DNA from 3 places in the Desulfosporosinus sp. SYSU MS00001 genome. Region 2 is predicted to be linked to each of the others. Evidence: riboswitches for the same ligand, from Rfam matches in the RefSeq annotation. Region 2 holds a riboswitch; each other region holds the start of a gene.
The links. A riboswitch is a leader RNA that binds a small molecule or an ion and turns the genes downstream of it on or off. The one in region 2 is predicted to bind thiamine pyrophosphate.

Region 1 (10,913 bases), on a different contig from region 2:
GCATAAAGAAAACAAAACATGCACTGACAATAATCCATAAATGATTAATACTCATGTCTTATATTTCACTCCAGCATAACCATTAAAAATTCACAAAAAGATTATCTATGTAATGGAATGGATTAGTAAGATTACATTTCGCTTTATATTTCGCTTATCAGGAAGCATTTCACTAAACATCCGAAATCATTATAGTCCATTATTATCTCCAGCAATTTAATAAATATCCGTGACGAACATTCCGAACCAGCAGACAAACAAGTTCCTCTTCCACATTGGCATAGAAAAAAACCTCTGATTCAATATCGAAAATATGTGAGAAAAATACAGGAGCATTCCTGTAAGGGGTAGAACAGGGATGCTCCTATTTAAAGGGATATTCCTATTTAAGTTTAATCATCTAACCCACACTTTTGATCATCATGAGTAGTAAACGCAAGCCCTATAGGTAGATGACCTGACCAGCCGAGCTAACGACGACAAGGTCCTGGAACAACACCTAGATGTCGATGACAATCTTGCCGTGCACGTGCCGGCCGGCTTGAAGCTCGACCGCCGCGCGGATCTGCTCCATCGGAAAACTTGCTGCGATGGGCACACGGAGCTGACCCGCCGCGACTAGGCGAGCAATCTCATCTATGGCGCCAGGGGCAGCATTAGCACCGTTTGCCGGCGTGATCCCGTTGACCTGTGCAGCGATGGTGGTGATACGCTCGTCCGGAACGCCAAGTTCTCGTGCCGCCTGCATAGTGTCTGTCCCATATAGGTCGATCGCCGCAGTGACGCCGGCGGGAGCCAGGGCGCGGAGTCGGTCGACCATGCCGTCGCCATATGTGACCGGCTCTGCCCCGAGGGCACGCAGGGCATCGGCCGAGGTCGCCGATCCCGTTCCGATCACTCGCGCGCCCGCGAGCCGAGCGAGCTGAACGGCGAACACACCGACCCCGCCTCCCGCGCCGCCAATGAGCACCGTGTCGTCCGGGCCGGGGTTGATCACGGCGAGGGCGGCGGAGGCCGTGCAGCCCGCGATAGCAAGGGTGGCGGCAGTGCGATCGTCGACACCGTCGGGGGTGTGGTGCGCGTCGCCACCCACCGCGATGGTCCCTGCCACGTCTACTACAACGTAGGAGGCTACCGCTCGGGATAGAGCTCCGCCGAACACTCGGTCGCCGACCGCGAACTCGGTCACACCGTCACCAACCTGGTCCACTATCCCAGCATAGTCGGTTCCAAACCCGGAAGGCAGGCTCAAGCCGAATCGAGTGGCGGTGTCTGGGTCGGAGGTCATGAACCAGTCCATCGGGTTCAGTCCGGCCGCGGTGACGCGCACCCGAATCTGCCCAGATCCAGCCTGCGGCACGGGTACTTCTCGGATGTTGAGGACCTCAGGACCGCCGAATGACTCGAGCTGAACCGCTCTGCTTACAAAATTACACATAAAAAATTCTCCTTTAACTTTGATACTGCAAGTTACATTATTAAGATATTGTAATTTGCAAAATTCATATTACCATATTGCGTTATAAATTACAATATATTGTTTTCGTAACTTGTCACTAAAATATAAAAGGTATTGCTTCCGTTCTCAATTTGACCCCGTTTTTTTAAAGTATGGTCAAATTCTTGAAATACCAATAACTAACGCCCTCAACAATCCTATTAGGATTTAACTTATCTTTTTATGAGCTTTGTCAATCTTCGAGAAAAACCCAGTCCCATCTCACTAGCCACCCTCTCCTGCTCGATTCATTTATTTGGATTTGCCTTATCGTCCCCGTTTCACTTTCAGCGTATGTATCATTTGATAACCGGTGTTACGATAGCTGAATATGTGCGCAGAAGAAGGCTTACACTCGCTGTACAGGATATTTTATCCGGCAAAAAGATTATCGATGTAGCCTATAGGTATGGCTATGAAACGCCAGAAGCCTTCACAAAAGGGTATATTCAGAGTGGTTCCAGCTACTGGATATCAGCATGATTGTAACACACCAGGGCTTGAGGTTTATCCAGAAGGTGATATGCGCTCTCCAGAATACAGATGTGAGTATTGAGTTCCGATTAAGAAATAATTCTTTTCAAATTGTCATCCCCTTCACCCTCAATCCGCTCTTTAACTCATAATAAAAATGCGTTGGCGAGAAAGACTTCTCAACCAACGCATTGAATATATTTGTACATTTTACTTCTGAAAAAATACTCACTATGAAGTAACATCAACATGCTTAGAGTTGTCAATATGTCGGGTTTGAAATCACATTAACAGTCTATGCGCCATAAAAGCCTAAAAGCACAGGCAGAATAACTAGGCCTGTGCAATAAAGTGGACTAAATACTGTCAAGGAACCTATGATTATAAAAATAACAGCTACAGCCGCTACTAAAAATTTTGAAGATTTTCCGCAAATTTCATTCTCTTTATCAACTAAACTTTTAAATATAAGACGCACGAATCCTTAACTACAAAATATCGATATGCTCTCCTGCAAGTGCTTTGTTCATACTTCTTATCGCACAAAACTTTCCACACATGGAACAGGTATCTTCATGCTCAGGCTTCCTATCCGCTCGGATTTTTTTTGCCGTTTCCGGGTCAATCGCGCATTCCCATTGTGCTTCCCAATCAAAAACTCTTCTTGCATCTGCCATCCTGTCATCAATCTCCCTTGCCCCTCTTACACCCTTGGCAATGTCTGCTGCGTGGGCAGCAATCTTGGAGGCAATAATGCCCTGCTTTACATCCTCTAAATTCGGCAGTGCCAGGTGCTCTGCAGGTGTCACATAACATAAAAAAGCTGCACCAGCTGAAGCTGCAATGGCACCCCCGATTGCTGATGTAATATGGTCATGGCCAGGTGCTATATCCGTTACCAGTGGCCCTAATACATAAAATGGTGCCCCATTGCAAATAGTCTGCTGGATTTTCATATTGGCAGCAATCTGATCAATCGGCATATGGCCCGGTCCTTCCACCATTACCTGGACATCCTTTTCCCAGGCTCTTTTGGTTAGTTCACCAAGCCGCACAAGTTCCTCAATCTGACACACATCGGAAGCGTCTGCAAGGCATCCCGGCCTGCAGGCATCGCCTAATGATATTGTCACATCATATTCACGGCATATATCAAGAATTTCGTCGTAGTACTCGTAAAAAGGATTCTCTTCACCAGTCATGCACATCCATGCAAATACCAGAGAGCCTCCTCTGGATACTATATTCATTTTTCTTTTATGCTTTTTAATCTGTTCTATAGTTTTCTTGGTAATACCGCAATGCAAGGTTACAAAATCAACCCCGTCCTCGGCGTGAAACCTTACTACATCAATGAAATCTTTTGCTTTAAGGGTGCTTAAATCTCTCTGATAGTGGATTACAGAATCATATACCGGCACCGTTCCTATCATAGCCGGACATTCCGCTGTAAGCTTTCTTCTGAAAGGAATTGTATTTCCGTGTGATGATAAATCCATAATTGCATGGGCCCCCATATTAACTGCTTCCATCACTTTTCCCATTTCCATATCATAATCCTTGCAGTCTTTTGAGACGCCGAGGTTTACATTGATCTTTGTTTTCAGCATGGAGCCCACTCCCTGCGGATCGATACATTTATGATTTTTATTTGCACATATTACCACTTTTCCTGCTGCAACCAACAGCTTCAGTTCCTCAACCGTCATCAGCTCTTTTTGGGCTACTTTTTTCAGTTCTTCAGTAATAATTCCTTTTCTTGCAGCTTCCATCTGCGTTGCATATTCCCTCATTGTCATTTCTTCCCCTCATTAGTATTCCATGCGTGGTTAAGCGGTTCGCTTCCTTTTTCCAGATCTATGCTTTTAGCAAGAGCCGAAGCAATGGCACTGATAAAGTACATCCTGATCAAAGATGTACTCGTAATCATGCCGTCACCATCTTTTCGGTTAATCCTTTGAGCTCAGATGTGGCCTTTTCAATGTCTATCTGCGCAAAGATTGCACTGATTATGGCTATTCCGCATATTCCGGAACCTGATAATTCCATTACGTTATCTTTGCTGATACCGCCAATCGCCACGACAGGAATACTGACAGCTTTACAGATTTCCTTTAAGGTTTCAGAGCTCACATCCTCAGCGTCAGCCTTGGAGCCGGTAGGAAATACAGCCCCGACTCCTAAATAATCCGCGCCTCTTTTTTCTGCCAATACTGCCTGTTCCACCGTCTGTGCCGATACTCCAAGAATTTTATTCTTGCCTATCAGTTCACGTACATTGCCTGCCTCCATATCATTTTGCCCTACATGGACTCCATCTGCATCCACAGCAACAGCTATATCAACATTATCATTGATGATCAAGGGGATATGGTAGTTTTTACACAAGCTTTTTATCTCTTTTGCTACCTCAAGGAATTTTCCATACTCCAGTTCTTTTTCCCTAAGCTGTATAAAGGTTGCACCGCCTTTCAGCGCCTTCTCCACCACACTTCCGAGAGTCCCATCACCCAGCCAGGACCTGTCCGTAACAGCATACAATAACAAATCCTTTTTATCGCACTTCATACCTTGCTCCCTTTTCCAGTGTTTCTCCGTCCATATTATAGATGGCATCAATAATTCTGTTCCGATATGTAGCATTTCCATCAGAAGGCTGCATATTGCTCCATCCAATTTCTCCTGCAAGACCCATGGTACACACCGCTGCTGCAACTGCTTCAAGCTCATTTTCAGGATTGGCTGCAAGAAAGGCCGTCATCATTCCGGAGAGCTGACAGCCTGTGCCTGTGATTTTGCCCATTTCCGATCTTCCATTTCTGATGACATAACACTTATCTCCATCCGTAACAAGGTCAGTAGCTCCCGTCACTGCTATGATGCCGCCTGCCTTTTTCGCAAAGACTTTCACAAACGCAACAGTGTTATCTAGAGAGGCTTCCGTTATGGCATCTGCAACATCAGCGTCAACGCCCTTCGTACTTCCGCTTCCAAGTGCTAAGGTCTTGATTTCTGAAATATTTCCTCTGATTGCATTAAACTTGATCTCTTTCATCAGCTTTACTGCCGTATCTGTACGAAGCTTGCTTGCTCCTGCGCCAACCGGGTCAAGCAAAACCTTATGTCCTAGTTCATTTGCTTTCTTTCCCGCAAGAAACATGGACGGTATTGTATTTCTGTTCAGCGTTCCGATATTAATGTTCAGGCCGCCGCAAATGGAAGTAATTTCTTCTACATCCTCCAAATCATCCGACATGATCGGACTTCCCCCACACGCAAGAAGCACATTTGCAACATCGTTCACGGTTACATAGTTTGTAATATTGTGAACAAGAGGTGCATTTTTTCGGACATTTTCAATACATTCTTTTATCATAATATCTCCTTTCGTAAATACAAACTGAAAGGCATGTCAACATAAAAAACTGCATACATACCAATGAAAGTATATATGCAGTAATCTCTGCTAAGTATATCCCTACGTTGGCATTACCCAAATCAGGTTACGGGTCTAAGCATTCAGCTTACTCTCAGCCTGCTTATCGCAAGCTCCCCTTTGTATTTTCTTGTAATTATACTACAGCATAACGAAAAATCAACCTTGAATAATCACATACGCATTTTAAGTTTCGCATTTCAAACCCCATTAAATATAACTTTTATGGTGGTACCTTTTCCAAGATCACTTTCGATTTCTATTGAAGCGTCATGAATTTTCGCAATTTCCGCACATAAAGAGAGTCCAAGTCCTACTCCATTATTCGCTCTTGATCTGGATTTATCAACCATAAAAAACGGCTCAAACACTTTTGGTATCTCCTCTTTTGGTATCCCTATTCCGCTATCCTTAACTTCAAGAAATATCTTTGACTCGTCATTTTTGAATACCCTGACAGATATTCTGTCGCCACTCTTTGACGCCTTAAGGGCATTATCAACAAGGTTTAGCAATAAAATCTTGATTAAATCAAGGGGCTTTTATCTCCTTTATAATAAATAACCAGTCGATGGAGTGCTCGTGTACAGGTAATGTAGAGTAATTGTCTATCAAAATCATTCGCATAGTTTTCTTTACTAACATCATAAGCGATCACAACATCAAATTCTAATCCTTTTGCCATATAAGTTGGAATAACCAATGTACCTTTTGTAACTTCCCCTCCTTGAGGTTTAATAAGTGTTAGTAGCACCGATTTTTTCAACCGACTAAACACCTTTTCGGCATCTTCTTGAGTTTTACATATGACGGCTACGGATTCATACCCTTGCTCAGTAAACTTCGCTAGATCTTCAATAATCGACTGATCCATCGCCTCTAATGTTTCTTGAGGTATGACCTTGGGTTCCTCACCATGACGTTCAATAGAAGCATAACCGTGTTGGGTACCTTCACCTAGTAGAGTCTGTGCAAAGGTGTTGATTTCACAGGTCGACCTATACCCTTTATTTAATGACAGCTTAATTGTCTTACCTTTATTGAGTATCTCAGAAATATTGTCATATAGTGAACCGTCTGTTGTTTTTTCAATCGTCTGATGGATGTCTCCTAAGACAGTATAGGTTGCATTATTGTACAACATCTTAAAAACCTCGTATTGCAGAGGAGTATAATCCTGGGCTTCATCAATGACCACATGTTTGATCCCGGAAACCACATCATTCCCTTCGATTTTTAACTTCAAATAAAGAAGCGGGGCATAATCTTCATAGTACACTTGCCCCTCTTCTAGATTTTGCAAAGTTGTTGAAATAATTTCTTCAATAGTTTCCGGAAGTGTTAGACCTTGCGCCAGCTTGAGCAAAAGCCCACGGTTCTTGAACAGCAGCATATACAAGTCTCTATAATCAACGTTCGTGAATTTTTGAATTCGTTTCCGGAAAGCCACGGCTTGTTTGATGGCTAACAATCGGCTAAAGGACTTTATTTCAAACTCATGCCCTTCACTTTTTTCCACAATCTTTTCCAAGCGTTGGAGTCTCTTTTTCTGTAATGGGTGGACTTTTTTCAAGAGGGACGTTTCGATGATTTTGAGCTGTTTTGCCATCGGTATACCAATTTCATTGTGTAGAAAACGGTTCTTTAGCTGTTGCCTCGTCGCTAGGATTGTTCCATCATAATAGACATCCTCAAAGGGAATAAGCCGATGGGCGTAATGCCATAATAGTCTATCAAGAATTTGCTTGAATGCCCTCGAACCCTTGAAATCGATGCTTTGCCGCCGAACGTCATCACTCGCCTTCCCTCGGGAATGTATCAATGTTTCAATCTGCATGTCCCTTGTTTCTTCCCCAAACCTGCCTTGAAAAGCCTCAGAGATTAAATCGTCAAATACGCTTTGCTTCACGTTTTCTTCCCCCAGCTCAGGAAGAACACTCGAAATATAGTGACTAAAAACGGTGTTGGGAGATATTATGACGACTTCATTCGATCGCAGATTGGAATTAAGACCCTCGTAAAGGAGAAAGGCAATCCTATGCAGTGCAATCGATGTTTTGCCACTACCCGCTGCACCTTGTACAATTAAGAGCTCGTGATCCCTATCCCTTATAATGACGTCTTGTTCCTTTTGAATTGTTTCGATAATATTTTTCATTTTGGCTGAAGTATTATGGCTTAGTACTTCCTGCAGTATTTCGTCAGTAATCCTGACACTGCAATCGAAAAAGTATTTTAGCTTTGAATCTCGAATCTTATATTGCCTTTTCAGAGAAACATCTCCCCGGCTAACCCCTGACGGTGTGTCATACATTACTTCACCTAGTTCATACCTATAAAATATACTTGAAATGGGTGCGCGCCAGTCATAAACGTAGACTTGACCCGTGTTCCTATCCATTAAATTGTAAAGTCCAACGTATATTCTTTCTTTTTCACTAAACCCTTTTTCTATAAAATCAAACCGCCCAAAGTAAGGTGAATTTATCATTTTTTTGAGGTTCTGGATACGCCGTGGATTGTAACTAGCGATATAATTATTTATTTGCATAGAATGCAGGTTTATATCTACAAGACTTTCAAAGTCACTCGAAGCGTGAAGGGAGTTTTCGTACATATCCTTTCTAGCGGCAATCAAATCACTCTTTTTCTCTTCTAAATTCTTCGCTTCTTTTTCCACTTCTTCCTCGATAAAAGCCAATGCCTTCCTGAGATACTCAATCTCCGCGTGATAATTTTCTTGGTAACTGTCCATCGGATCACTCTCCTAAACTAAGAATCTTGAAGAAACAACTTGACATCACTGTATAATTTGTGTTATAATATATTTGGATATTGTATAATTTTTGTTCCACCGCGTCTATTTCTTATTATATAATAAATAAATCTTCAAGTATAGCAAAAAAAAATTTTGAGCGCTGTCAAACAGACAGTGATAAAATCATCATACTAAGAACTAAGAAGTTCGACTCCGATAATCTATAGGAGTCGAACTTCTTAGTATTTTTTTACTCAAAACAAAATGCGTTGACGTGAGAACCTCTATATTCTCACATCAACGCATTAGATATATCAACCGTATTATTGGCCCATAACAAACTTATAATGAAGTAACAATAACACACGCAGTAGATTATTTATTGAAATAGTGACCTTGATCCAAATCCGCAATTAAGCCCGGCTGCACCGGGTTCCATCCCAATATCTCTTTTGTTCGTGCGGAGTTTCCCGGCATTAGATTTGGAATATCAAGTGCAGCCAATGCACCAAGAAATCCGAAGTGAGCATTTGCTTCTTCACGGGAAATGCTTACCACCGGAACGTTTAAGTGTTTTCCGATAGTACTGGCAATTTCACGAAAAGGAATTCCTTCTTCGCCTCTTCCCGTAAAATATGAACCAGCCGGTGCTTTTTCTATTGCCAGACGAAAAAGCTTAGCAGCATCAAGCCTATGAACAGCCGGCCATCGATTAGCTCCTTCTTCAACATAGGCAGATACTCCTTTTGAACGTGCAATACCGATAAGTTGCGGAATAAATCCATGGCTATCCGCATCACTATGCACGGAGGGTGCAAGACTAATGACAGCGGAGCGAACCCCTCTCTCAGCTAGAGCTAATGTAGCCTTATCCGAGGCATCCCCATTGGCATGTGCAGTGGTCATAAATGGTTTTCCAGTATCTATAAGGGTTTCTCCTATTGCGTTAATTACATTTAAATCAATAGCAAGGGATCCTGCAAAATCTGAAAAATCATGTCGAAAAGCCATATGAATAACACCTTCAGCCATGGAAGCACCTTTACAAAGACATTCCGTATCTTCCAGCGTCCCCATCAGTGCTTCCGCTCCTACATTTTCTAATTTTTTGGCACCCTCTTCCGAACGTGTTAATCCAATCACTTTATATCCAGCATCAATGAGTTCTTGGACAACAGCAGAACCGATATAACCTGTTGCTCCAGTGACAAAAATACGCATCGTAAAATCCTCCTTAAAAGTTGATCAGTATACTCTGGATAACCAACCATCAGTTCACCAATAACCTGCATATTTTCAGGCAAATTCAGAATATCAAGCAATGGCTTATATACAGAAGCAGCACAAATATCAAAGAATCCAATAATGCAGGTTCCACACCTATGGATGGCGCAAATAATTCTAATTACAGGTTAAATCTTTTAATATTTGTAACTGCAAAATGAATTATATCATCTTAATTCACAAATTACAATACGTCAAATATGTAACTTGTAACAAATTTCATATTATTTTTTGCGTCTATAGGAATATTATATTTGATAACTGTTGCAATGAAAGAACGTGTTATAAATGTTCCCCCTTTCGGCTTGATTATGCTTTTGCAAAGCATGTGAAAAGTCCCGACATACAAATAATGCCCACAACATTTCCTATTTGGAACGTCAGGGGCTTAAAAGTTTACTTCATTGTATTTGGAGCTTTGTCAACCTTCTGGAAATACCTAGTTTGGACCCTCGTGTAATCGTTATGAGAGGAGAAGGCTAACCGTCCTCGCCTGCGCGATTCACTTTTTAGGATTTTTAAGTCCTCTTATTAGAAGATTGACCACAGATTCTATGTTTTGTTTTCGATCAGGATCTTCGAATGAGTTTGGGTGGATAAAAGCGCTGGTTGCAAGATATACAGATCTTGCCGCCTGATAAGGAAATTCTGTAAAAAATATACCTTCTGTAATCCCTTGTACTATAATCTCCTTAATTTGATTAATTCCGTCTTCTATACCCTTTTCTATTACTTCCATTGAGTTTTGAGCCAGTTTAATGTAATTTGCAAACATTTCCGGATCATTAATGGCACTGCGACGTTTAGCTTCCGCAAAGTCTTCGAGTAAATGAAAAAGCTTAATATCAGCAGGACTATCTTCTTTTAAAATATTTTTTGAAGGAGCATGCAAATTTGCAAGCCAGCGTTCTGTAACTGCATTCCAAAGGGCAGTTTTCCCATTATAATATCTATAAATGGCAGCATGGCTAACTTTTAATGATTTTGCTACGTCAGTGATATTCGCTTTATCTGGTCCAAAACGGCGAATGACCTCTTCTGTTGCATTGAGGATTATTTCTTTATCTAACGAGATCTTATCCAATTTCATCACCGATTTCTCTTTTAATAGCACAATCATATCATGATTAGTTTTGTGTTTCAAGTTACAATAATCGTAACGCTGCCAATTGTATACATTTGTTAGTTTCAACTGAAGTAATTATTGGCCACTATACTTGATTAGCGTAGTTAATTCTAAAAAAAAATTACACGATCAATTATATTGTATTAGCAATTTCTTTTATATGGTTTTTATCGGCATACAGCAATAAATAATAGCATTTATACCCATCAATTTGTATAGGTAAAGGGGAATTTAATTATTAACTTAACATCTCCTTTTTCTTCCTTTGGCTGATCATTTGATGGAGTAATCAGACGAGCCTCTTGTCCTTGAATTTTTAGTTTTGTAATAGACGGTG
Region 2 (10,913 bases):
TTTCTTTAATTGTAGTACCATTGTAAACATATTGAACCCAATTTGTTGTTTGAAACACTTCAATACCAAATTCAGTTACAGTACGCTGGTAGGTAGCCCTCTTTACTATATCACCAGAAGCAGAAATGTTGTTGATACCAGATACGGGAGCTAATTTAGATTCAGTTACTTTAGTTGCAGACACAACAATATTTCCATTAGAAAAGCTCTTTGATTGTCCGGGGTTTACGTCGGTAGTCAAAACAGCAGCCAATGTGTAAATGCTCCTCTCCAATATTTAAATTAGTAAATTATAATAGATAAACCGTTACAATAATCCTATATATTTAAAATATTCCATACATCCTCTTTGTTTCCTTTATTTATTAATAGTTATATTTATTTGTGGAAATCTTTAAAATACTGCAGATCAATAACATATACAAATAACAACGACGGCTACGACTTTGATTTTATCAATACCACCTTAACCCCTATCCACACCGTGCATAAAAGTTGCTTGCTACACAGCGTTCCATCACACTCAAAAAAGACCACCGCCAGCATAGGCGGAGGCCAAGGAAGGACGCAGTCTTAGCACAACCTTCACATTTTTTTCTATTTGAGAAAATACCCAAAACTGAAGCCCTTGCTACAGGCGCATTCAGAGTGTCTGTTACTTAATCTTCTGACAGTCTCCACGTGGGTTGATGTGATAATATTGAGTCACAATAAAGTAACACCGACATGCGTGCGATGATTCACCTTTCAATAAATCTCGGAAATTTTAATGATTAATCGTAAAAGTCAGTTTACTAATTTTGCTATACGAACATGATATTAAAACAAACACACCGCAAATGGCATATATTGGTTATTGAAGGAGGTGCCAAAAATGTTTCTTGGTAGAAATCGGGCGTTAAATCAAGGTGGAGAACTCGGAGGCCAGGATGCGGGAGGAAATACTGAGTTCTTAAATCAATCTAATCGAGCGATGCCTTACGGTATGCAACGCTTCTTAGCTAAAAAGGGGATTAATTCCTATGAGGACCTTGGGAGCAGATTTCAATCAGCTCCGCGAATGCCTTTTAGAAGGGCACGTTAATGGTTACTGAGACGATTCAAAAACAGCCCCCTCATTGCGAGGAGGCTGTTTGCTATGACTATGGCTATCGCCTTAACTTTAAATGAACATTATACGCTGAGGACTTCGGTGTAATATCTATGATTTCACCAGAGGCAAAATGATTGTGATTGTTATGCTTGTTAAAACTTCGGTAATGTTTTCTTTTCCAATAAAGACGTAAAATCCCTATTGTTCCGACAAGAAGAACACCCATTAATAGAATTCCCATGGTGAAAGCAGCCATTGTAATGACAAAGACCAAAATCGCCAAATACCAAAGAACTTTATAAAATTTTGCCATATATCCTCCTTTTAGGGACAATGTAATAAACTATTCAACATGTACGGCTGTACCAGAAGCACTAACCATTAGCATACTGCCATTTTGACCAATCACTTCATAATCCAAATCAATTCCGACGACCGCATTAGCCCCTATTCGTGCTGCCCGCTCTTCTAACTCTCTTAAAGCTACACTTCGCGCATCCTGCAGTTTCTCTTCATAAGCACCTGAGCGTCCGCCAATAATATCCGTAATACTGGCAAATATATCTCGCATAATGTTGGCACCCATAATAGCTTCTCCGGTTACAATACCTAAATACGAGGTAATATGATGTCCTTCAATAGACGGGGTTGTCGATAAAATCATAGATTTTCCCTCCCATATAGTAATCGTTTATCTCATTGCTGAAATTTTAAATCTTAGCTTTCTTTAAGATTTTAAATGTCGTAAGGCAATCTTTTGAAACATCACTAAAAGGCCAACACACAACCTATAAATTGAATCCAGCTGGAGATTAACTTCTGCAGTCTCATCGAAAAATACATTTAATTTTGATTCAATGTCCTCTGTTGGTTTCGTGTAACAAAGGAGTAAAGGAACTTTAGGCAAGGGATACAAGGCAAGAGAAATATCTGCTTCAAAACTTGTTGGAACAGGTTTGCCGCTGAAAATATGAATCATATCTTCAATCAGGTCTGGATGATCATCGGTAAGTTGTTTTAAAGGTTTTTCAAAACGTTGCTCAAAGAATGTATTCCATACAGTCTCTTTACTTAGTTCTCTGAAATGAACCCAATTCCCGGTAGGAACTTTCCCGGCACTGTAAATAGTATAGTTGAGCAAAGGCACTATTACCCAGACATTAATATGACAGTCAGAGATAACATTTCCTTCAGAATCAACGCCAAAATCCTTTCCCAAACATTTGATGATCAGCTTATCTCCGGAAAGAGCAGCCCCTAACCGTTCTACTGATGCGGGAAAGTTTATCTTACTGATTTCATTTTTCAAAGGTACAAGAACTTGCTTCAATTGCTCTTCCGGGGTCGATTGGCGAACGATCTTTCCTTCTAATTCCTGAATAAGCGTCCTCTCTAAATGAGGGCATCCAGTGAACTGTTTTTCTCCCTTAATTACTGCTGCAGCAAAGGCAAGACAAGTTGCCAAGCCGCATTGTCTGCAATTTGATCTAGGGAGCAATTTGTAAACTTCCAAAGGATTATCCAGTGACATGTGCTTTGCCACCCCCTATTTTGAAACGCTGCATAAGTTCTTCTGAGACTATTTTACATCTCTAAGTTTTTTTGAGGACCTTAAGATTGTAAAGTCAGGTCCTATATAGACTCTATACATAAAATCTAACATAAATTCTATTAAATAATTAATCTTCTAACTCTAATGCTGTTTCTAAAGCTATTTCAATCATATTTCGGAAGGTCTTTTGACGCTCTTCGGAGGTTGTAATTTCATGCGTTATAAAACTATCGCTGACAGTCATTATTCCAAGGGCCCTGACGTTAAATTTTGCAGCTAAAGTATAGAGGGCTGCTGCCTCCATTTCCACTGCCAAAACTCCAAACTTAGCCCAGTGCTTCCAATCATCAGGTTCATCTCCATAAAAGGTATCCGTGCTTAATATGTTGCCGACTCGAACAGGGACTCCTAATTTTAGAGCATTATTATAGGCCTTCATGAGCAAGGAAAAATTAGCCGTTGGAGCATAATCCATATTGTTGAATCTAAGTTTGTTCATGTTGGAATCAGTTGAGGTACTCATTGCCAGAATGACATCTTTAAGATGAATATCCTCCTGCATAGCACCGCATGTACCAATGCGAATTAAATTCTTGACTTTAAACTCGGTAATAAGTTCATTAACATAGATTGAGATTGAGGGCATTCCCATTCCAGTTCCTTGAACAGAAACCCGTTTTCCTTGATAAGTACCTGTAAATCCGAACATGCCTCTTACTTGATTATAACAAACAACATCTTGAAGAAAGGTCTCTGCTATGAACTTTGCTCTCAAAGGATCGCCGGGTAAAAGAACGGTCCTTGCAATCTCGCCCTCTTTAGCGCCAATATGTATACTCATAAACGTCACCTTCCTAAATTAAACAATTCTAATCAATCTTATTTTACCCGATTCTATGACGATCTGTCCACTTTAATGGAATAAGCCCACCAAAAGGCGGGCTTATTCCTAAAACTAATCCATAAATTTTCTTCATTTATCCTCTAAGAAACTATAAGCAGTACGTTCCCAACCGCACTAGAAAAGAAGAAAAAGGTTCCCTCCGATTATGCTGTCCCGGAGGGACAAAGAGGATATACATGAAAAAGACTTAAGGACCAATGTCCTTATGCCTTATTATACAATATCCCCAGAGGTTTGTATTGCGTTGCTTCGTGGTAAGTTTTAGGTAAGGATGAAGATTTGTCAGTCCATAAATTCCGGACAGATTAATATTGGCTTCAGCACCGAACAGGTAACGGCAGTGAAAGGATTTTAACCCTCTGTGTTGCACAGCTGCGAGGAGTGCAAACAAAAAAGGCCACCAATTAGTGACCTTTCTTTTAACCAATGGATCCCGCAAAGTTCCCCCCAGAATTAATGGATAAACGGCTCTGGATTAATTTTCAACATACTCACTAAGAAAATATGAACCAAATCATGTTAGGTTAGCAAACTAATCTCGACAAATCCTCCACTACTTCTGATAAAATGTGTTTCGGGAACAATCCTCTGAAATCTCGACCTAATTTCCTAGCAGAATCAATGACTTACTGATTACCAAAGAAATTTTATGGGACTAACGACAACAGAGTTACGGGGAGGAACTTTGCGGGAAAGCTTTCTTAACGTAAAAGAACTACCTTCTTACTAGGTAGTTATCAATTCAACGAATTCAGCACCCATTAAAACCGCAATGCTGAAAACCTCCGAAGAATCGAAACTTCACCTAGCAATGCCCTAACAAGAACTTAACTGAATCTTTTATTTATTGTTTATGATTTAATTATAATCCTATTCTGTTTTTTGTCAAGTACCTTTTTATCCCAATCAAGAGACATAATCGGTTGGAGTTATTGTGGTGGCGTCAGCGGTCTGAGGAGAGAATAACGTTACTGGAAAACAAATCAGACATAGCATCACAACAAAGATTATCAACTTCCGCAACATTATAGTTTCTCTCCTTCATACCAATGCATACTTTAGGATTTACCTCTTTAGGATTTAGATGAAATTCCCGCCGTCAACAACAATCGTTTGCCCGGTTACAAAGCCGGCATGTGCAATAAGTGCGTAAACAACTTCGGCGATATCATCCGGGGTGGCCACGCGTCCAAGGGGAGTACCGGCTGCAAGATGGGCGATATGTTCATCCTTACCTGCTACCCAACGAGTTTGTACGATTCCCGGGGCTACAGCATTGACCCTAACCTCAGGAGCTAAAACGCGAGCTAAAGATTTATTAATGCTGACAACGGCAGCCTTTGAGGCTGAATAAGCAATAGAGCTGCCTAATCCCGTCAGGCCGGCAATGGATGCCATATTGACGATACATCCCCGAGTTTTCTTAAGTTCTGGGGCGGCAGCACGGGAGCAAAAGAACGTTCCTTTAACATTTACCCCCATTATGTCATCCCAGTATTCTTCCTTTAAACCTTCTAAATCAGTATGATCTACAAAGTGAGTCATACCGGCATTATTAACAAGTATGTCTAATTTCCCAAAGTCGTTAACAACCTTCCTGATCATTAATCTGACGTCTTCATCTTTCGATATATCGGCCCGGTATGTTAGACAACGAACACCCAAACTTTCGATCTCAGCCTTTGTCTTTAAGGCGTCATCTTCCGAACGGGAATAATTAACGGCAATCTGGACCCCGGCTTTAGCAAGAATCAAGGCGATTGCTCTCCCGATTCCCGTACCTCCGCCAGTAATTAAAGCTATTTTTCCTTGCAGCATTTAAACTCCTCCTCTAAGTCTTAAATCTGTATTATATAAATTTAAAATATTGAATTCTAGTATAGCGCACCCTCTAAAACTGTACAAGTTTAATCCAGAGGGTCCTTCCAGACTTTAGGTTGCCAAAAATCGTAAAACTAATCCAAGAAAGTGAACTCGCTTACGCAAAAGCTGAACATCAGGGCTTCAGATACAATAATGTCCAGTGGGCATTATTGCCGAGCTGACTTTCCCAAAAGGAATAGCGAAGAAGGACTCTACCCCACCTGAAGATAACGAAGGACCCACCCCCACTTATAGAAATCTTGAACAAATTCTTAATCTCAGTTCGTCATTCCGGCTTTCTTATACAGCTCATAAAAGTGATGAGTCGGCCCAACACCTTTGCCTATGTCTAAAGAGTGTTCAATCGCAGCAGTAATGTATTCTTTAGCCTGGGAAACTGCTTCATCAAGGGAATAGCCTAAGGCAAGGTTAGAAGTTATAGCTGAAGACAGAGTACAGCCGGTTCCATGAGTATTCTTCGTCGCTATTCGTTTTGAAGCATAATACTTAAAGTCTTGACCATTATAGAGAATATCTGTTGAATCATCCTCCAGATGTCCGCCTTTAAGAAGAACATTCTTAGCTCCCATTTGGCAAATTATTGTTGCAGCCTCTTCCATCTCGGGAAGATTTCGAATTGACATTTTCGTCATCACTTCTGCTTCCGGAATATTAGGTGTTACGATGGTAGCTAAGGGCAAAAGCTTACGAATGAGTGTCACCTCGGCTTCAGGATTTAACAAATGGTAGCCGCTTTTTGATACCATGACCGGGTCTAGCACAATGTTCTGTGGAGAATAGTTTTTTAGAGATTCAGCAATGACCTCAATAGTGGAAATTTGAGAAACCATGCCAATTTTGAGACCATCGACTTCAATATCTTCAAAAATCGCCTTAATTTGAGCTGCTATCACCTCTCTGGAAATATCCTGAACGGCAAAAACTCCTTGTGTGTTTTGAGCCGTGACGGCGGTAATGACGCTCATGCCGAAAATGCCATGTGCGGAAAAGGTTTTTAGATCGGCTTGAATTCCTGCTCCTCCACTACTGTCTGAGCCGGCAATTGTAAGTGCTTTTTTCATTGTTCTCCCCCCATGATTTTTCATCTAATCGTGAGACTCCCACTTCTACAAGTGGGAGTGGCCCCCGTTCTCCGCTTCGGTGGGGGTAGAGTCCCCCACCGAAGCCCCGATGTTCAGCTTTAGCTGAACGAGTTCACTCTTTCAAATAAAAAGAGCCTATCTCCAGAATAGGAGTTAAGCTCTTAATTATTTAACCAAAAAGAGTAACTGCTTACCTACGCTGGCATTATCCAGATCAGGTTTATAGGGTCTTAGACTTTCCAGGGTCTAAATCTCAGCCGGCCTTTCCAGCTCCCCCGCTCTGTGCTTATGTTTTTCTAAAATCTAACACGCTCGAAATCGAAAGTCAACTCTGTGAACTCAGGGGCAAACCATGATTTACGATTTATTTTTAGGAAGCGGTCTCTTCTCGCCATCCATGGCTTCAGAGACACTTGGTCGTCCATGACCGGCGGTCTCTTCTCGCCATCCATGGCTTCAGAGACACTTGGCAGTCCAGGGGGGGATAAATGAAATTATTAAAATACGAGAATAACCGCGAAATGTCTTACAAGTGTGTTATTGTTATTGTAATTACAGATTTAAACTTAGGAGGCATTTCAATGGGAGATCCTTTACTTATGACCTTAATAGTTCTGGTAAGTATTTCGTTACTCTTACTTATTCTCTTAGTATTTCGCTCTTCTCAAAATTCAGCGAACCATTTCCAGGGAAAATTCGAGGTATTGGAGAAGGGCCTTGAACGCAGCGAACGCTTAGTTCATGGTGAAATCTCTAAAAATCGCGAAGAATCAATGCTCAACTCACGTCAGGTGCGGGAAGAACTAAGCCAAACCCTTCATTCCTTCAACGATTCAGTTTTGACTCGCATGGCGGAGATTGCTTCCCTCCAGCGCAATCAGTTGGATATTTTTTCAGATCAATTAGGCTCCCTAACTAAAACCACTGATTTAAAATTGGAACGACTGCGTCATACTGTCGAAGAACGGCTTACACAGATTCAACAGGATAACGCTCATAAATTAGACCAAATGCGCGCCACCGTCGATGAGAAACTCAGTGCTACCCTTGAGCAGCGATTGGGAGAATCCTTTAAATTAGTCAGTGAGCGGCTTGAAGCCGTGTATAAAGGACTCGGGGAAATGCAGACGTTAGCCTCCGGTGTTGGGGATTTAAAGAAAGTCTTAGCAAATGTAAAAACCAGAGGCATTATGGGTGAGATTCAACTGGGGAATTTGCTTGAACAAGTCCTTACCCCCGAACAATATGCAACCAATGTCCCGACAAAACTCGGAAGCAATGACCGCGTTGAATTTGCCCTTAAATTACCGTCACGAGATGATCAGGATAGTGTCCTTTGGTTACCCATTGATGCAAAATTTCCCTTGGAGGACTATGAACGATTGCTGGAAGCACAAGAAAAGGTAAATGTCCCGCAGGTTGAAGAGTTTGGCAAATCCCTGGAGAATCGCCTTAAGTCGGAAGGCAAAAGTATTCATGATAAATATATCGATCCGCCCCACACAACGGATTTCGGCATCTTGTTTCTGCCTGTTGAAGGCTTATATGCCGAAGTTTTGCGGCGCCCGGGTTTATGTGAATTCCTGCAGCGAGAATATAAGGTGATCATTACCGGTCCAACGACTCTCGCTGCACTTCTTAACAGTCTACAAATGGGCTTCAGAACCTTAGCCATTGAAAAACGATCGAGTGAGGTTTGGAACCTCTTAGGTGCTGTCAAAACGGAATTTGGGAAATTTGTGGAGATCCTTGAAAAAACCCAGAAAAAGCTTCAAGAAGCAAGTAATACTATTGATTCGGCAACGAAAAAATCGCGCACCATTGTTCGAAAACTCAAAACCGTTCAATCGCTGCCAGTAAACGAAACAAATCTGCTCTTAGAACAGAATGAAAGTAATATTGAAGACTAATAGGGTTCAGTGCTGTCAGTTTCTTTTTAAAAAATTGGCAGCACTTTTAATCTTTAAGAGATAATTTTTCAGCGAATTCACTAATCGTGAGACTCCCACTTCAAGTGGGGGTAGTTCCCATACCTTGTTTCAGTCGGGGTAAAGCCCATCCTTCAGCGCGATAGCATTTGTTATGGGCTAGGCGCTTTCGGCGTAAGTGTCCACAGGGCACTTACGCAGCCGAAGCCACGATGTTTTGTTTTGCCGAACGAGTTCACTAGCGAATTCATTAATAGGGTTAAAATCACCCGTAAAAAGTAAATGAGCCATCGTAAAATAGCTCATTTCATTCGATAGTGTCATTTAACGTTAACCTTAACTAATAAATCTTGCCCGTTTCCATAATTCATTATAAACTCCCCCAAATTGAAGAAGCTCTGTATGCGTCCCCTGTTCAATTACTCTTCCGTTGCCGAGCAGCAAAATCTCGTCCATGTTCTCTAAACCTAAGATGTCGTGAGTTACCAAAATTATTGTTCGCCCCTCCAGAAGATGAAAGACTTCCCTTTGTACCTCGCCTTCAGTAATCGAATCAAGGCCTGCAAATGCTTCGTCGAGAATTATGATCGGCGCGTTCTTTAATAAGACACGGGCAATAGCTAAACGCTGTCTCTGCCCGCCGGAGAGCTTTAAACCGCCTTCACCGACGTAACTATCATAACCTTGGGGTAAGGACAGGATGAATTCATGGAGCTGGGCCTGTTGAGCAGCCTCAATCAGTTCCTGATCCGTGGCCGACGGTTTAGCCAAAAGAAGATTCTCTTTAATCGTTGCATTAAAAAGATAGGTCTGTTGAGAAACGACAGCGAATAAATCCCTCAGTCGTTCTAAATCGTATTCCGGCAAGGAGTGTTCAGCAAGGAATATCTTGCCCTTCTCAGGTTCCCAAAATCTTAGGACAAGGTTGATGATGCTGGTTTTTCCCACTCCGCTCGGTCCGACGATTGCCGTTTTGCTTCCCTTTGGAATGGCAAAAGCCAAATCTTTCAGAACCCAAGGTTCAGCAGGGTCATAACGAAAGCTCACATCTTGGAAACGCAAATCTAAATTATCTCCTTGGGGAAGAAGATTGCCGTTATCATTTAGCTCTTGTTTGTTCTCTATTAGCTCTAACAAACGATCGGCCGCCGCAAGGTTTTGTTCACAATAATGAGGGAGTAAGGCTAGTGGGGAAATTGCTTCGAAGCTGCTAAACGTTCCAAGAGCCAGCATTCCTAAATCAACTCCCTTTAACCTCCCTGCTTCCACAAGCAGAATTCCCAAGACGAGAACAGACAACATGCCAAGATTGGCAATCAGTCCAATCAGCGATGAGGAAAGTGCTGAAAGCTTCATGAGTTTACGCTCATGCTCGATTATCCTGTCATTTGTCTGTTCAATTTTGTGCAAGTGTTTTCTGACCTGATTATAAGATAATAGTTCGGTCATTCCCAAGAGACCGTCAGCAACTTGGGTATTTAATTCCGCTTTAAGAGAGATAATCCGAGTTGCGATACCCTGTCCCAGTATCTTAATGAGCCAAGGCAGCAATAGTCCCGCCATTAAGAAACCGGCAGCAAGAATATAGGAAAAACGAACATCGAACCTCGCTAAAAAGATACCATATCCCAACAGAACTAAGAAAGCTACAAGGGGCGGGGCAAAAACTCGAAGATAAAAGTTCTGCTGTGTCTCTACATCCCCAACAATTCGGCTTAGAAGATCAGCACTGCGGAAGTGGCTTAAACGAGCCGGGGCGAGTGGCTCGATTTGTTCATAAAATGTTACCCGGATTCTGCTTAAAACACGAAATGTCACATCATGGGACAAATAACGTTCCAGGTAGCGGAAGACAGCGCGCGACAGCCCAAAAAAGCGTACTCCTACGATGGTTACCATCAAATCCAGAATGGGAGGATGCAGAGCAGCTCGCGCCAAAAGATAAGCCGACGCGGCCATTAAACCAATATGACTGGTAACAGTAAACACACTTAAGAATAAGGCTAGCAGTATTCTTGGCCAATAAGGAATCAGCAAACGAATTAACCAGATTATTCTTTGCATAGTGCGAGCCCTCTTGCTTTCTGAACAAGCTGATAATACAGCCCCCGTTTTATCATTAAAACATCATGGTTGCCCGCTTCGACGATGCGGCCTTGATCCAAGACAAGAATACGATTTGCCTGACGAATGGTATTAAGCCGATGAGCGATGATAATAGCGGTCTTCCCCCGTGCTAAGTTCCAGAGAGCTTCCTGAACAGCCTTTTCACTCTCGAGGTCTAAAGAAGACGTCGGTTCATCGAAGATAAGCAGAGGTGGATTTTTTAAAAAAATTCTGGCCATAGCAATTCTTTGAGCTTGACCTCCGCTTAAACGATACCCACCTTCACCCAGGATAGTGTGATACCCCTGGGGAAATGTCAGGATAAACTCATGAGCATTAGCTGCCTCCGCCGCCTTGATGACTT
Region 3 (10,913 bases), on a different contig from region 2:
GAGACGTTGTTGCTTCCGAGGTTCGCCACATATATCGTGTCTGTTAAATTGTTTACCGCGACACCCAATGGAGAAGTACCTACCGGAATGGTCGCAAAGACAGTGTTGGAAAATCCATCAATGACCGAAACAGTATTATCACTGTCATTTGCCACGTAAATTCGGTTTGTTGTCGGATTCACACTGATACCGAAGGGGCTAGTACCTACTGGAATTGTAACCATAACGGTATTGGTCATTCCATCAATCACCGAAACGGTATTATCCCCGGAATTAGAAACGTAAATTCGGTTTGTTGTCGAATTTGCGTCCACGAAAGTCGGACCTGTACCTACTGAGACGGTAACTATGACAGTATTGGCAGTTCCATCAATGACCGAAACAGTATTATCAGTATTGTTAGTCACGTAAATCTCGTTTGTTGAGAGAACTACAGCAACGCCCAATGGGTTAGCGCCTACTGGAACGGTAGCTATAACGGTGTTGGTACTTCCATCAATAGCCGAAACATCACTATCACCAATATTAGCAACGTAAATTCGGTTTGTTGTCGGGTTCACCCCAATACCGTATGGATTAATACCTACCGGAATAGTGGTCATAACCGTGTTGGTATTTCCATCAATGACCGAGGCAGTATTATCGTTGTAATTGGAAACATAAATTCGGTTTACGGAAACCGGAGTCGTTGCTCCGGTAGCTCCTGTTGCACCAGTTTCACCCGTTGCTCCTATGGCCCCGGTGGCTCCGGTAGCCCCGGTAGCCCCGGTAGCTCCTGTTGCACCAGTTTCACCCGTTGCTCCTATGGCCCCGGTGGCTCCGGTAGCCCCGGTAGCTCCTGTTGCACCAGTTTCACCCGTTGCTCCTATGGCCCCGGTAGCCCCGGTAGCCCCGGTAGCCCCGGTAGCCCCGGTAGCCCCGGTAGCCCCGGTAGCCCCGGTAGCCCCGGTAGCCCCGGTAGCCCCGGTAGCCCCGGTAGCTCCGGTAGCTCCTGTTGCACCAGTTTCGCCCGTTGCTCCTATGGCCCCGGTAGCTCCGGTAGCTCCGGTAGCTCCTGTTGCACCAGTTTCACCCGTTGCTCCTATGGCCCCGGTAGCTCCGGTAGCTCCGGTAGCTCCGGTAGCTCCGGTAGCTCCTGTTGCACCAGTTTCACCCGTTGCTCCTATGGCCCCGGTGGCCCCGGTAGCTCCTGTTGCCCCGGTGGCCCCGGTAGCTCCTGTTGCACCGGTTTCACCCGTTGCTCCTATGGCCCCGGTGGCTCCTGTTGCTCCTGTTGCTCCAGTTGCTCCAGTTGCCCCTGTGGTTCCTGTTATTTCAACAGAACCTATTGGATTAAGTTCAGCTGGTAGCACGCGATGGGCTGCAACCAAATCCCCAGCAGCATCTTTTCCCCAAGCAGAGATTTCTATAGCATCAGAGCTAGTTATAAATTGAAATTCAAATTCATCAAACGGCGCAGTATAATCTCTAGTTGCAACCCCCGCCGGTGCCAAAGCAAACAACTCCTGCACATACAGTGTTTTCATAGTTCCTATCACGAAAAAACCTAATATTTCAATGTTAGCAGAAATTGTATCATCATTGGTTATTTTTACAGTGAAAGTTGAGGTGGGTCTTCCACCGGAGACCGGTGTGTTTTCAATCAATCCGGTAGTTAATGAAGCCATAGCTTCGTCTCCTTACCTTTAATTTATTGATAATAATAAAATAAGTTCCTTATCACTATCAGATCCAATAGCTTAAATTCAAAGCATATCCATTTTACAATCCTTGTTCTATTGTATTGTACGAGTTCAATTTTCGTTAATACTTAAGCCGATAATTTTCTATATATTAACACTTTACAATAATTGATGGGCCGTAAAAAAACAAAGCAAAAGACCGAGTCACCCCAGTCTTTTGCTTTGTAGTATTTTTTATAAGTTGCCTAAAATCTTAATAATTATTCTCTTTTAGGATTACATCGTGGGCGCCGCCTTCAATAATACTTGTAGAAGAAACTAACGACATACGGGCTGTTCGCTGTAATTCCTCAATGCTGATTGCTCCGCAGCTGCACATTGTTGATTTGATTTTGCTTAAAGTTCCCTCTAAATTATCTTGTAATCTGCCCGCATAAGGGACATAACTGTCAACGCCCTCTTCGAAATGGAGTTTATCCCCTTCCCCTAAGTCATACCTTTCCCAATTGCGGGCTCGATTAGAGCCTTCACCCCAATATTCTTTGACATAATTGTTGCCGAGTTTGACCTTCTTTGTGGGGCTTTCGTCAAAACGGGCAAAATATCTTCCCATCATGACAAAGTCTGCGCCCATGGCTAAGGCCAGGACAATATGATAATCGTGAACAATTCCGCCGTCAGAACATATGGGGACATATATCCCTGTTTCTTTATAATAGTCATCACGTGCTTTAGCGACTTCAATAACCGCAGTGGCCTGGCCTCTCCCGATGCCTTTTTGTTCTCGGGTAATGCAAATAGAGCCTCCACCGATTCCAATTTTAACGAAGTCAGCTCCGGAGTTTACTAAATACATAAATCCCTCACGGTCAACGACATTGCCGCCGCCAACCTTGACGCTTCCCTGATATTTATTCTTAATATAGGAAATGGTTCTCCCCTGCCACTCGGTAAACCCGTCGGAGGAATCAACACACAGAATATCGGCGCCGGCTTTCACTAATTCGGGGACCCTTGCTTCATAATCTCTCGTATTAATTCCGGCCCCAACGACAAAGCGTTTTTCCGAGTCCAATAATTCATAAGGATTTTCCTTATGATCGTCGTAATCTTTCCGGAATACAAAATAGAGGAGGTTTTGATTTTTATCAATAATGGGCAAGTTGTTCAGTTTGTGCTCCCATATAATATCATTGGCCTCACTGAGACTAATTCCCTCTTGGCCTACGATTAGCTTCGATAATGGGGTCATAAACTCGGAAACTTTTTTATCCAGAACGTCCCGGCTAATCCGATAGTCCCTAGTTGTCACGAGTCCCATTAATCTTGTTGAGGAAGTGCCGTCTTCAGTAATGGCTATGGTCGAATGTCCGGTCTTCTTCTTAAGCTGTATAACATCTTTCAGCGTATGTTCAGGCGTAAGGTTGGCATCACTAACCACAAAACCGGCTTTAAATCGTTTGACTTTCTTAATCATTTCGACTTGTTCCTCTATGGACTGTGAACAATAAATAAAGGAAAGTCCCCCGCATCTTGCTAAAGCAATGGCTAAACTATCGTTAGATACCGATTGCATGATTGCAGATACAAAGGGTATATTTAGCTCCAGAGGGGATTTCTCGCCGCGCTTAAATTTAACCAAAGGTGTTTTGAGATTAACATTACTGGGAATACAGTCTGTCCTTGTCAAATTTGGAACGAGCAAATATTCGCTAAACGTTCTTGACGCATCTTCATAGTAATAAGCCAATTTAAACACTCCCTGTTTTAAAGGTTTCAAACGAAGAATTTTTACTAGTCTATATGAAGAGTTAGGTATTGTCAATCCTAAAACCCTTGAAGACATGATCTATTTTACCATATCAAGATGTGAGGATGGTTGAGCAAATGTTAAAAGTGTTTGAAGCAGGTTTTAATAAACATGCTTGTGCAATCCCCCCATGTGTGCTAATCTAAAGGGAAGGCATAAACTGAATATAACGGGAGCTTAAGAAATTAGGCTGAGAGGGTGGTTAGAGTTACTGCCGACCGAACCTGATCTGGATAATGCCAGCGGAGGAAACGTGTTGAGATAAAGTAAACCGCGCATGTCATGTGCGGTTTTCGTAATTTCTCCAGAAAACGGGCAGAATTTTCGGATGGGAAGTATCTAGTTGATATGCCGAAGGAAATCTGTATCGATAAGGTTTCCGTCTGATTGCTAAATGATACTAATTATAAGGAGTGGTCTGGAGTGGCTAAAATTATGATGGCATTTCAGGTGTTGCCAAAAGTTGAAGACGATCGGCTTTTTGAAGTTGTCGATGAAGCAATCGCTGTTGTGGCAGCCAGTGGTGTAACCTATGAGGTTGGACCGATGGAAACAACCATGGAAGGGGAACCCGATGAACTGTGGGCTATTGTACGAAAGGCACAGGATGCCTGTATAAAAGCTGGTGCCTCTAGGGTTATGACGTATATTAAGATGGACTATAATCCTGGTAAAACGACCATCGAAGAAAAGATCAAAAAATACCGGGAGAAGTAAGGAAATGCCATTGAAATCAGGACGGTTCCAGAGAAAATGGCATGATAGTATTCCGACAATCGTATTTTTGTTGATCTGTTTGGCCCTTTGGCAAATCATTGTCTACTATTTTAAATTGCCTCTCTGGCTGATTCCTTCTCCTATAGCAGTTATGAAAGCCTTTTGGAACACTAGAGAGTTGCTTTGGACACATACGTTGACGACACTTTTTGAAACAACTACAGGGTTCGTTTTGGCAATAGCTTTGGGTTTAGTGGCAGGGGTGGCAATGGTACTTTCGCCTCTAATTAAGCGTTTGTTTTACCCCTTGTTAATTGTGTCCCAAACGGTGCCTCTTATTGCGGTTGCCCCACTTTTGATTCTCTGGTTGGGATATGGCCTGCTGCCTAAAATTGTCACTGTTGTCTTAGTATGTTTTTTCCCAATCGCTGTGAGTTTAATAGAAGGATTAGAAGTCAGTGATGATGACCTGCTTAATCTGCTTAAGAGTATGGGAGCAACACGTTGGCAAATCTTGTATATGATTCGCTGGCCCAATGCTTTACCGTCATTTTTCGCAGGATTGAAGATAGCTGCAACCTATAGTGTTATGGGAGCAGTGATTGGGGAGTGGCTTGGAGCTAGTTCCGGTTTAGGAGTATATTTAACACGTTCGTCGCATTCATTTCGAACGGATCAGGTATTTGCCGCAATTGTTGCTATTACAGTATTAAGCCTATTTTATTTTGTCTTAATCGCGGTAATTCGGCACCTTGCTTTACCTTGGTTACATACTAAGGAAGATTAAAATCGTCAAGTAGAACCTTGTAATATTCCCGGGTTTTAAAGAAGTCGCGGAAAAGGAGTAGGAATTATGATTAAACCATTGTTTAAATCAGAAATTGTGGGAGGACGAAAGAAAATAAAGCAGGTTAAAAAAGTATTAAGTGTAACGCTGGCGGCAAGTTTATGTGCTCTCCTTTTGTTAACCGGATGCAGCACAAGCACGCAGAAAGCAACAGAATCTGCGCAGACAAAGCCGGCAGCTCAGCCAGACAAAGTGACAATTATGTTGGACTGGACACCAAATACAAATCATACGGGCCTCTATGTGGCTAAAGACAAAGGGTATTTTAGCAAGGAGGGCCTGGATGTCCAAATCGTTCCTCCTTCGAGCCAAGGAACGGTGGAACAGTTAGTGGCGACCGGCAAAGCCGATTTCGGAATAAGCGCCCAGGAACAAGTCACCGACGCCCGCGTCCAAGGGCTGCCCTTAGTTTCTATAGCCACAATCTTGCAGCATAACACATCGGGTTTTGCTTCACTGAAGAGTAAGAATATCCAAACTGCGAAGGATTTTGAAGGCAAGACTTACGGCGGTTGGGGTCTGCCGTCGGAGACAGAAACCATTAAAGCCTTGATGGAAAAGGAACATGCAGATTTTAATAAAGTCAAAATGATAAACATTGGAGATGCTGATCCCATTGCCAGTATGTCAAAAGGTTCTATCGATCTGACCTGGATTTTTTATGGTTGGGAAGGGATTCAGGCTGAATTGGCCGGAACACCTCTCAATATGATATGGCTGAAAGATATCAATCCGGCACTTGACGATTATACGCCTGTTTTAGTTACAAGTGAAAAAATGATTCAGGGAAAACCCGATGTTGTTCGCCGCTTCACTCAAGCCGTTAGTGAAGGATACCAATATGCTATTAAAAACCCGGATGATGCGGCTAACATTCTGATTAAGAACGCACCGGAAGAAGATAAGCAGCTTATCAAGAAGAGTCAAGCCTGGATTAGTCAGCAGTATCAGGCTGATGCTTCACAATGGGGTGTCCAGAAATCCTCTGTTTGGCACAATTATGCCCAATGGATGTTTGATCACAAACTACTGGATAAAATGATCGACACAGATAAGGCGTTTACTAATAGCTTCCTGCCCAAGGCTTAGATTATGCTAGTACTTAAAGACGTATCGTTGTCTTATCAGGACGGCGGAAGATCTGTTCTGGATGTTTTGCAAAATATTAACCTTGAGGTAGAAACGGGAAAATTCGTGTCTCTGATTGGTCCTTCCGGTTGTGGAAAGAGTTCGATTTGTAATTTGATCGCCGGAGTGGGGATGCCTGCCCAAGGTGATATTCTCTTAGAGGGTCGCTCCATTAAGGGTATCCCGGGTCAAGTGGGATATATGCCCCAAAAAGATTTACTATTGCCCTGGCGTACGTTGTTGAACAATGTCGCCTTAGGCAGCGACATACGGCGTGAGGATAAACGTAAATCCAGAGAGACAGCACGTCACTGGCTCGATCGTTTTGGCTTGGGTAAGTTTGCGGATCATTACCCGCATCAATTATCCGGTGGAATGCGGCAAAGGGGAGCACTTCTAAGAACCTTCTTATTTGGACAGAACACTCTGATCCTCGACGAACCCTTTGGAGCACTGGACGCCTTGACCCGGCGGGAAATGCAGGAATGGCTTCTTAATGTGTGGAGTCAAAGCCGTCCGACGGTTGTCTTTATTACCCATGATATTGAAGAAGCAATTCTTTTGTCCGATGAAGTTGTTGTTTTAAGTCATAGCCCTGCTCGAATTTTAGATAAGATTCAAGTTCCCTTCTCCAGGCCTCGTGAGCAGGACCTTCTCCTTTCCGGTGAAGCCATTAATATTAAAAAACACTTGTTGGATTTGTTGAATGGAAAAAGGAATGTATAGAATTTATTAATCAGAGAATCCTATTTGTGAAACGTTAAAGGGGGTAAATTGGCTATGGCTAAAAAAACGAACAACAAGTCACGGAAGCCAGATAACACTGAGAAGATTCCCCTTCCCTTTGATTCTGATAAAATTGGAAAAGATGTTGCCAAAGACCGGGTTTAATCCCGGTCTCTTTTACTATCAGGAAGAATAAACCTTCTGAGCGAAGGCAGCCCCTGGCCATGCCGAATGTCTCGACGCTGTGTCAATTTTAAGTGATGTAATGCAATGTTTATATAATTGAAACCGCTTTGTGTTAGGATAAGGAAAAATAAGGGGTATTTTTGGCAAGGAAGATTAATCTGGTTTTAGTTATCAGAATTAGTTATTAGAAGTTATAAAGAAAGAGTGGGGACCATGCTTGAATTAATAAAACAATATTCTCCCTATAATGAACAAGAAGCGAAGGATAAAGAGGTCTTCTTATTTTGCGCTGAAGTATTTAAAGATATTTTGACAAGGAACAATGAAGTAGCACATATTACCTGTTCAGCCTTTACGGTCAACAGTCGCAAAGATAAAGTGCTTATGATCCATCATAATATTTATAACTCCTGGTCATGGATAGGAGGCCATGCTGACGGGGATGAAGATTTATTGGCTGTGGCAATAAAAGAACTGCAGGAAGAGACGGGCGTAAAGACTATTCGTCCAGTTTCCAACGATATTTTTTCCTTGGATATATTAACTGTTTTAGGGCACATAAAACGCGGACTTTATGTATCCCCTCACTTGCATTTATCCGTTGCGTTCTTAATCGAAGGGGATGAAAAGGATTTGCTTAGGGTTAAGGAAGATGAAAACAGCGGCGTTAAATGGATTCCGTTAACTGAAATCAACACCTATAGTACCGAACCTCATATGCATAAGGTCTATACGAAACTAATAGCTAAAATCAAGGATTTGCCGAATTTTCCCGCTTAATTTGTAAACAAAGTATTGAAGGCTTGTTGCTTCGTGAAGCAAACAGTTTCTTAATACATCTGCACTTTATGAAACTGATAGGCCTTTTTATAATCTTCAAATGGAACCGCGAGCTCCTAAGAAGGAGCTCGCAGATAATGTTTAACCCGTCAGCAAATCGTCCTCTTCCTCAAATCGTCGCAACGATTAGGGAGGGAATGAATTGCGTTTCTCAACAAATTATTGTCTCTTCGTTTTAGTATAATAAACTTACAAGGGAGGTGAACAAGCCAGTAGTGGGAGCATGTTCACATTATCAGTTCCGCTGCTAAGGCTCCGCGTTTCCTCAATGCGACTTTCTTTTGGGCCCAAGTTAAAGGCCGCTCTGATTTGACTAAAGCTGTCAGAACACCACACTGGGAAGTGTCACCAACGAGGATGAAGCCTTTGAGGGTGTCCCCCTGCCAAATTAGTTTTTGGTAGATGGTTCTGCCATCAATGATTCTTTGCGCTAGTTCTTCTTCCCAATCTCCTCCCATGGTTTTACTAAGCTTAGTAATACCGGCAGACATGGCTGAGAGGCCGAAAAAGTCAACCGAATTTAGGCTCAATGATCCCGGATAAACTTTATGGACTCCGCACATATTTGCTCCGGCAATTCTACCTTGAGTCGCTGCATTCGGCCAGGTAGCGTTTACTGCGAACTTTTGGCGAACTATATCCCAGGTTTCGGCAATATCGCCGGCTGCATAAATATTGGGCAGGTTGGTGGCCATAAAAGCATCTACCTGAATCCCCTTGCCAATATTAAAGCCGCAATGCCGTAATTCTCCAATATTAGGACATACGCCTTTACCGACGATTACGAGATCAGCGGCAAGTTCTGTTTGAGGTGAGAGCAGGACAACCTGCACATGGTCCTTGCCTGAAATAGCTATCACCTCAGTCTTGAAAAGAAATTGAATCCCGTTTGCTCTTAAATGATTTTCGATGATACCGGCAGCTTTGCTGTCAAGCATCTGAGAGAGGATTTGTCCGGAGGAGACTACTACAATGACTTCAAGTCCCCGTTTTCTCAGCGCGTAAGCACATTTTAAACTGACTAATCCTCCTCCCACGACGACTGCCTTTTTTGATCCCTGTTCTATGACTTTATTAATGGCTTCCGCATCCTCTAGGGTACGCAGAGTAAAAACTTCCGGAAGATTTTTGCCGGGAACGGTGAGCTTTTTTGCCGAAGATCCCATAGCAAACAGAAGTTTATCATAACGCCACTCCCGCCCGTCCGTGCTCTGAATCAGCTGACGTACCGGGTCAACCCTGTTAATGTTGACTCCATAGATAATGTTCAAGTTCAATTGTTCAGCAAAATTGTCATCCCGTAAGTAAAGTCGGGAAGCGGGAATATCACCTGCTAAAAAATAGGTGGTAAGGCAGCGGGAATAACTTGGCTTTTGTTCAGCTGTGAGAACGAGGAGTTCTGAATGGGTGTCATGCCTGCGAATTTCTTCGACAGCAAACAGGCCAGCAGCGCTGTTGCCAACTACGATATACCTCATATTTCTACCTTCCTTAACAAGGAAGTCCGAGCTTTTTCCGCTTGGCCCGGATATCCTCAAGAAGTCCTTCAGCCGCTTTAAGTGGATCGGTTTCGACATAGAATTTTCCGCCAATTACATCACTGAGGTCCTTGGTAAGAAACTCGGTTACCATTTTACTCCCGAGAACAGGCGGAACAACACCAAGGTGAGTTGTGAGTCCCAAGGTTACGGCCCAAGTCCCAATACTTAGGGCCTTTTCATGTTGGAGTTCAGGAGCGCTTGCAGCCACAGGCAATGCGGCAGAATCCGTTTTCAGATAGGCGGCAATAGCTGTGACTAAATCCCCGATTCTTGAGTTATCAACGCAGCTTCCCATATGCAGCACCGGTGGAAGGGGAGCACTAAGACCGGCAGCTTGGCCTAAGGTCGATAGGACAGTCTTTAGTCCCTCCCCAGCATACTTTTCCGTTCCCTCGGAATTCATAAGCCCCGCTTTCGCCAGGGCATGGGCAGAACATCCCGTGGCAACGACTAAAACGTTATTTTTCACAAGTTCCTTCACAAGTTCTACATGCATCAGATCTTGAGTAACTTTGACATTGTTGCAGCCCACTGTGCCCACCACTCCTAAAATATTGCCCTTAACAATATTATCTACGAGGGGTTTAAGTGGGTCCTCGGGATCAATTTTTTTCAATGTTCCAATGATTGCCTCCACGCTAAATCCGGCCATAATTTTACATTTGTGATTCGGAATTTTAACTTTTTCCTCGATTCTTCGGCTATAAGCTGTAATTGCCCTGCGGGCAATTTCTTGAGCAGCCTGATCCGCATTTTCCAAAGTAAAGGGTATGTGGCTCGCTCCAGGTATTTTGACAATCGGCATAGTTGTAATAATCTCCGTATGATAACAAGCTGCGACTTGGGCTAAAGAAGGCATAATACATTGAACGTCGACGACCATAGCATCAACTGCCCCTGTAACAATGGCTAATTCCTGGGCTAAGAAGTTCGTGGCAAGGGGAATGCCGTTGCGCATTAAGACTTCGTTGCCTGAGCAGCAAATTCCCGCGACTTGAATTCCTTTAGCTCCGGCAGCAATAGCTTCTGCTTGAAGCTTCTTCGACCAATAAACGATTTTTTCCGAAAGCAGGGGGACATGCCCATGGACAACAAGATTGACAAAGTCTTCTTTGAGAACCCCTAAATTAGCTTCAGTGATAACGGGTGTAGGAGTTCCAAATAGAATATCCTGCATGTCTGTTGCTAGTTTTAAACCGGAATAGCCATCTACGAGACCTTGTTTAGCTGTCGCCAAAACGAGATTTACGGGGTCGGCATCCATTCCCATAGTCGTTTGGTGCATGGCTTCACGAATTTCTCGATCCGGGTTGCGTGGAAGAATCCCAAGATTTTCCCAAACCTCGATTCTTTCTCTGGGGGCATGAGCCATTAACCACTGAACAGGCTTATTTTCATGGTTCGCCAGATCGCTATAAGCAACTTCAACGATCTCC

Region 1: it holds a riboswitch for thiamine pyrophosphate, as region 2 does, so the genes downstream of both, thiM (hydroxyethylthiazole kinase) here and thiD (bifunctional hydroxymethylpyrimidine kinase/phosphomethylpyrimidine kinase) in region 2, are expected to answer to the same signal.
Region 3: it holds a riboswitch for thiamine pyrophosphate, as region 2 does, so the genes downstream of both, ACPUYX_RS06785 (thiamine-binding protein) here and thiD (bifunctional hydroxymethylpyrimidine kinase/phosphomethylpyrimidine kinase) in region 2, are expected to answer to the same signal.

Annotation. Positions count from the first base shown of each region.
Region 1 covers NZ_JBNFTW010000002.1:61,414-72,326, reverse strand. Annotated here, with positions in the region: gene amt (ammonium transporter) at 1-55, opposite strand, end outside; gene ACPUYX_RS03735 (NADP-dependent oxidoreductase) at 500-1,438, opposite strand; partial or broken gene ACPUYX_RS03730 (helix-turn-helix domain-containing protein) at 1,763-1,945, shown strand; gene thiC (phosphomethylpyrimidine synthase ThiC) at 2,461-3,765, opposite strand; gene ACPUYX_RS03720 (hypothetical protein) at 3,768-3,902, opposite strand; gene thiE (thiamine phosphate synthase) at 3,899-4,540, opposite strand; gene thiM (hydroxyethylthiazole kinase) at 4,527-5,348, opposite strand; TPP riboswitch at 5,432-5,538, opposite strand; gene ACPUYX_RS03705 (sensor histidine kinase) at 5,609-5,923, opposite strand; gene ACPUYX_RS03700 (HelD family protein) at 5,935-8,163, opposite strand; gene ACPUYX_RS03695 (SDR family oxidoreductase) at 8,542-9,387, opposite strand; gene ACPUYX_RS03690 (TetR family transcriptional regulator) at 9,953-10,540, opposite strand; gene ACPUYX_RS03685 (hypothetical protein) at 10,783-10,913, opposite strand, start outside.
Region 2 covers NZ_JBNFTW010000007.1:49,023-59,935, reverse strand. Annotated here, with positions in the region: gene ACPUYX_RS13580 (hypothetical protein) at 1-253, opposite strand, end outside; gene ACPUYX_RS13575 (hypothetical protein) at 875-1,084, shown strand; gene ACPUYX_RS13570 (hypothetical protein) at 1,149-1,406, opposite strand; gene ACPUYX_RS13565 (heavy metal-binding domain-containing protein) at 1,437-1,757, opposite strand; gene ACPUYX_RS13560 (DUF3786 domain-containing protein) at 1,821-2,624, opposite strand; gene deoD (purine-nucleoside phosphorylase) at 2,773-3,486, opposite strand; gene ACPUYX_RS13550 (SDR family NAD(P)-dependent oxidoreductase) at 4,630-5,367, opposite strand; gene thiD (bifunctional hydroxymethylpyrimidine kinase/phosphomethylpyrimidine kinase) at 5,691-6,494, opposite strand; TPP riboswitch at 6,689-6,802, opposite strand; gene ACPUYX_RS13540 (DNA recombination protein RmuC) at 7,097-8,425, shown strand; gene ACPUYX_RS13535 (hypothetical protein) at 8,603-8,767, opposite strand; gene cydC (thiol reductant ABC exporter subunit CydC) at 8,780-10,507, opposite strand; gene cydD (thiol reductant ABC exporter subunit CydD) at 10,495-10,913, opposite strand, start outside.
Region 3 covers NZ_JBNFTW010000003.1:64,224-75,136, forward strand. Annotated here, with positions in the region: gene ACPUYX_RS06775 (hypothetical protein) at 1-1,667, opposite strand, end outside; gene ACPUYX_RS06780 (IMP dehydrogenase) at 1,936-3,432, opposite strand; TPP riboswitch at 3,652-3,761, shown strand; gene ACPUYX_RS06785 (thiamine-binding protein) at 3,916-4,209, shown strand; gene ACPUYX_RS06790 (ABC transporter permease) at 4,214-4,996, shown strand; gene ACPUYX_RS06795 (ABC transporter substrate-binding protein) at 5,063-6,145, shown strand; gene ACPUYX_RS06800 (ABC transporter ATP-binding protein) at 6,149-6,910, shown strand; gene ACPUYX_RS06805 (NUDIX hydrolase) at 7,310-7,876, shown strand; gene ACPUYX_RS06810 (NAD(P)/FAD-dependent oxidoreductase) at 8,164-9,414, opposite strand; gene cooS (anaerobic carbon-monoxide dehydrogenase catalytic subunit) at 9,428-10,913, opposite strand, start outside.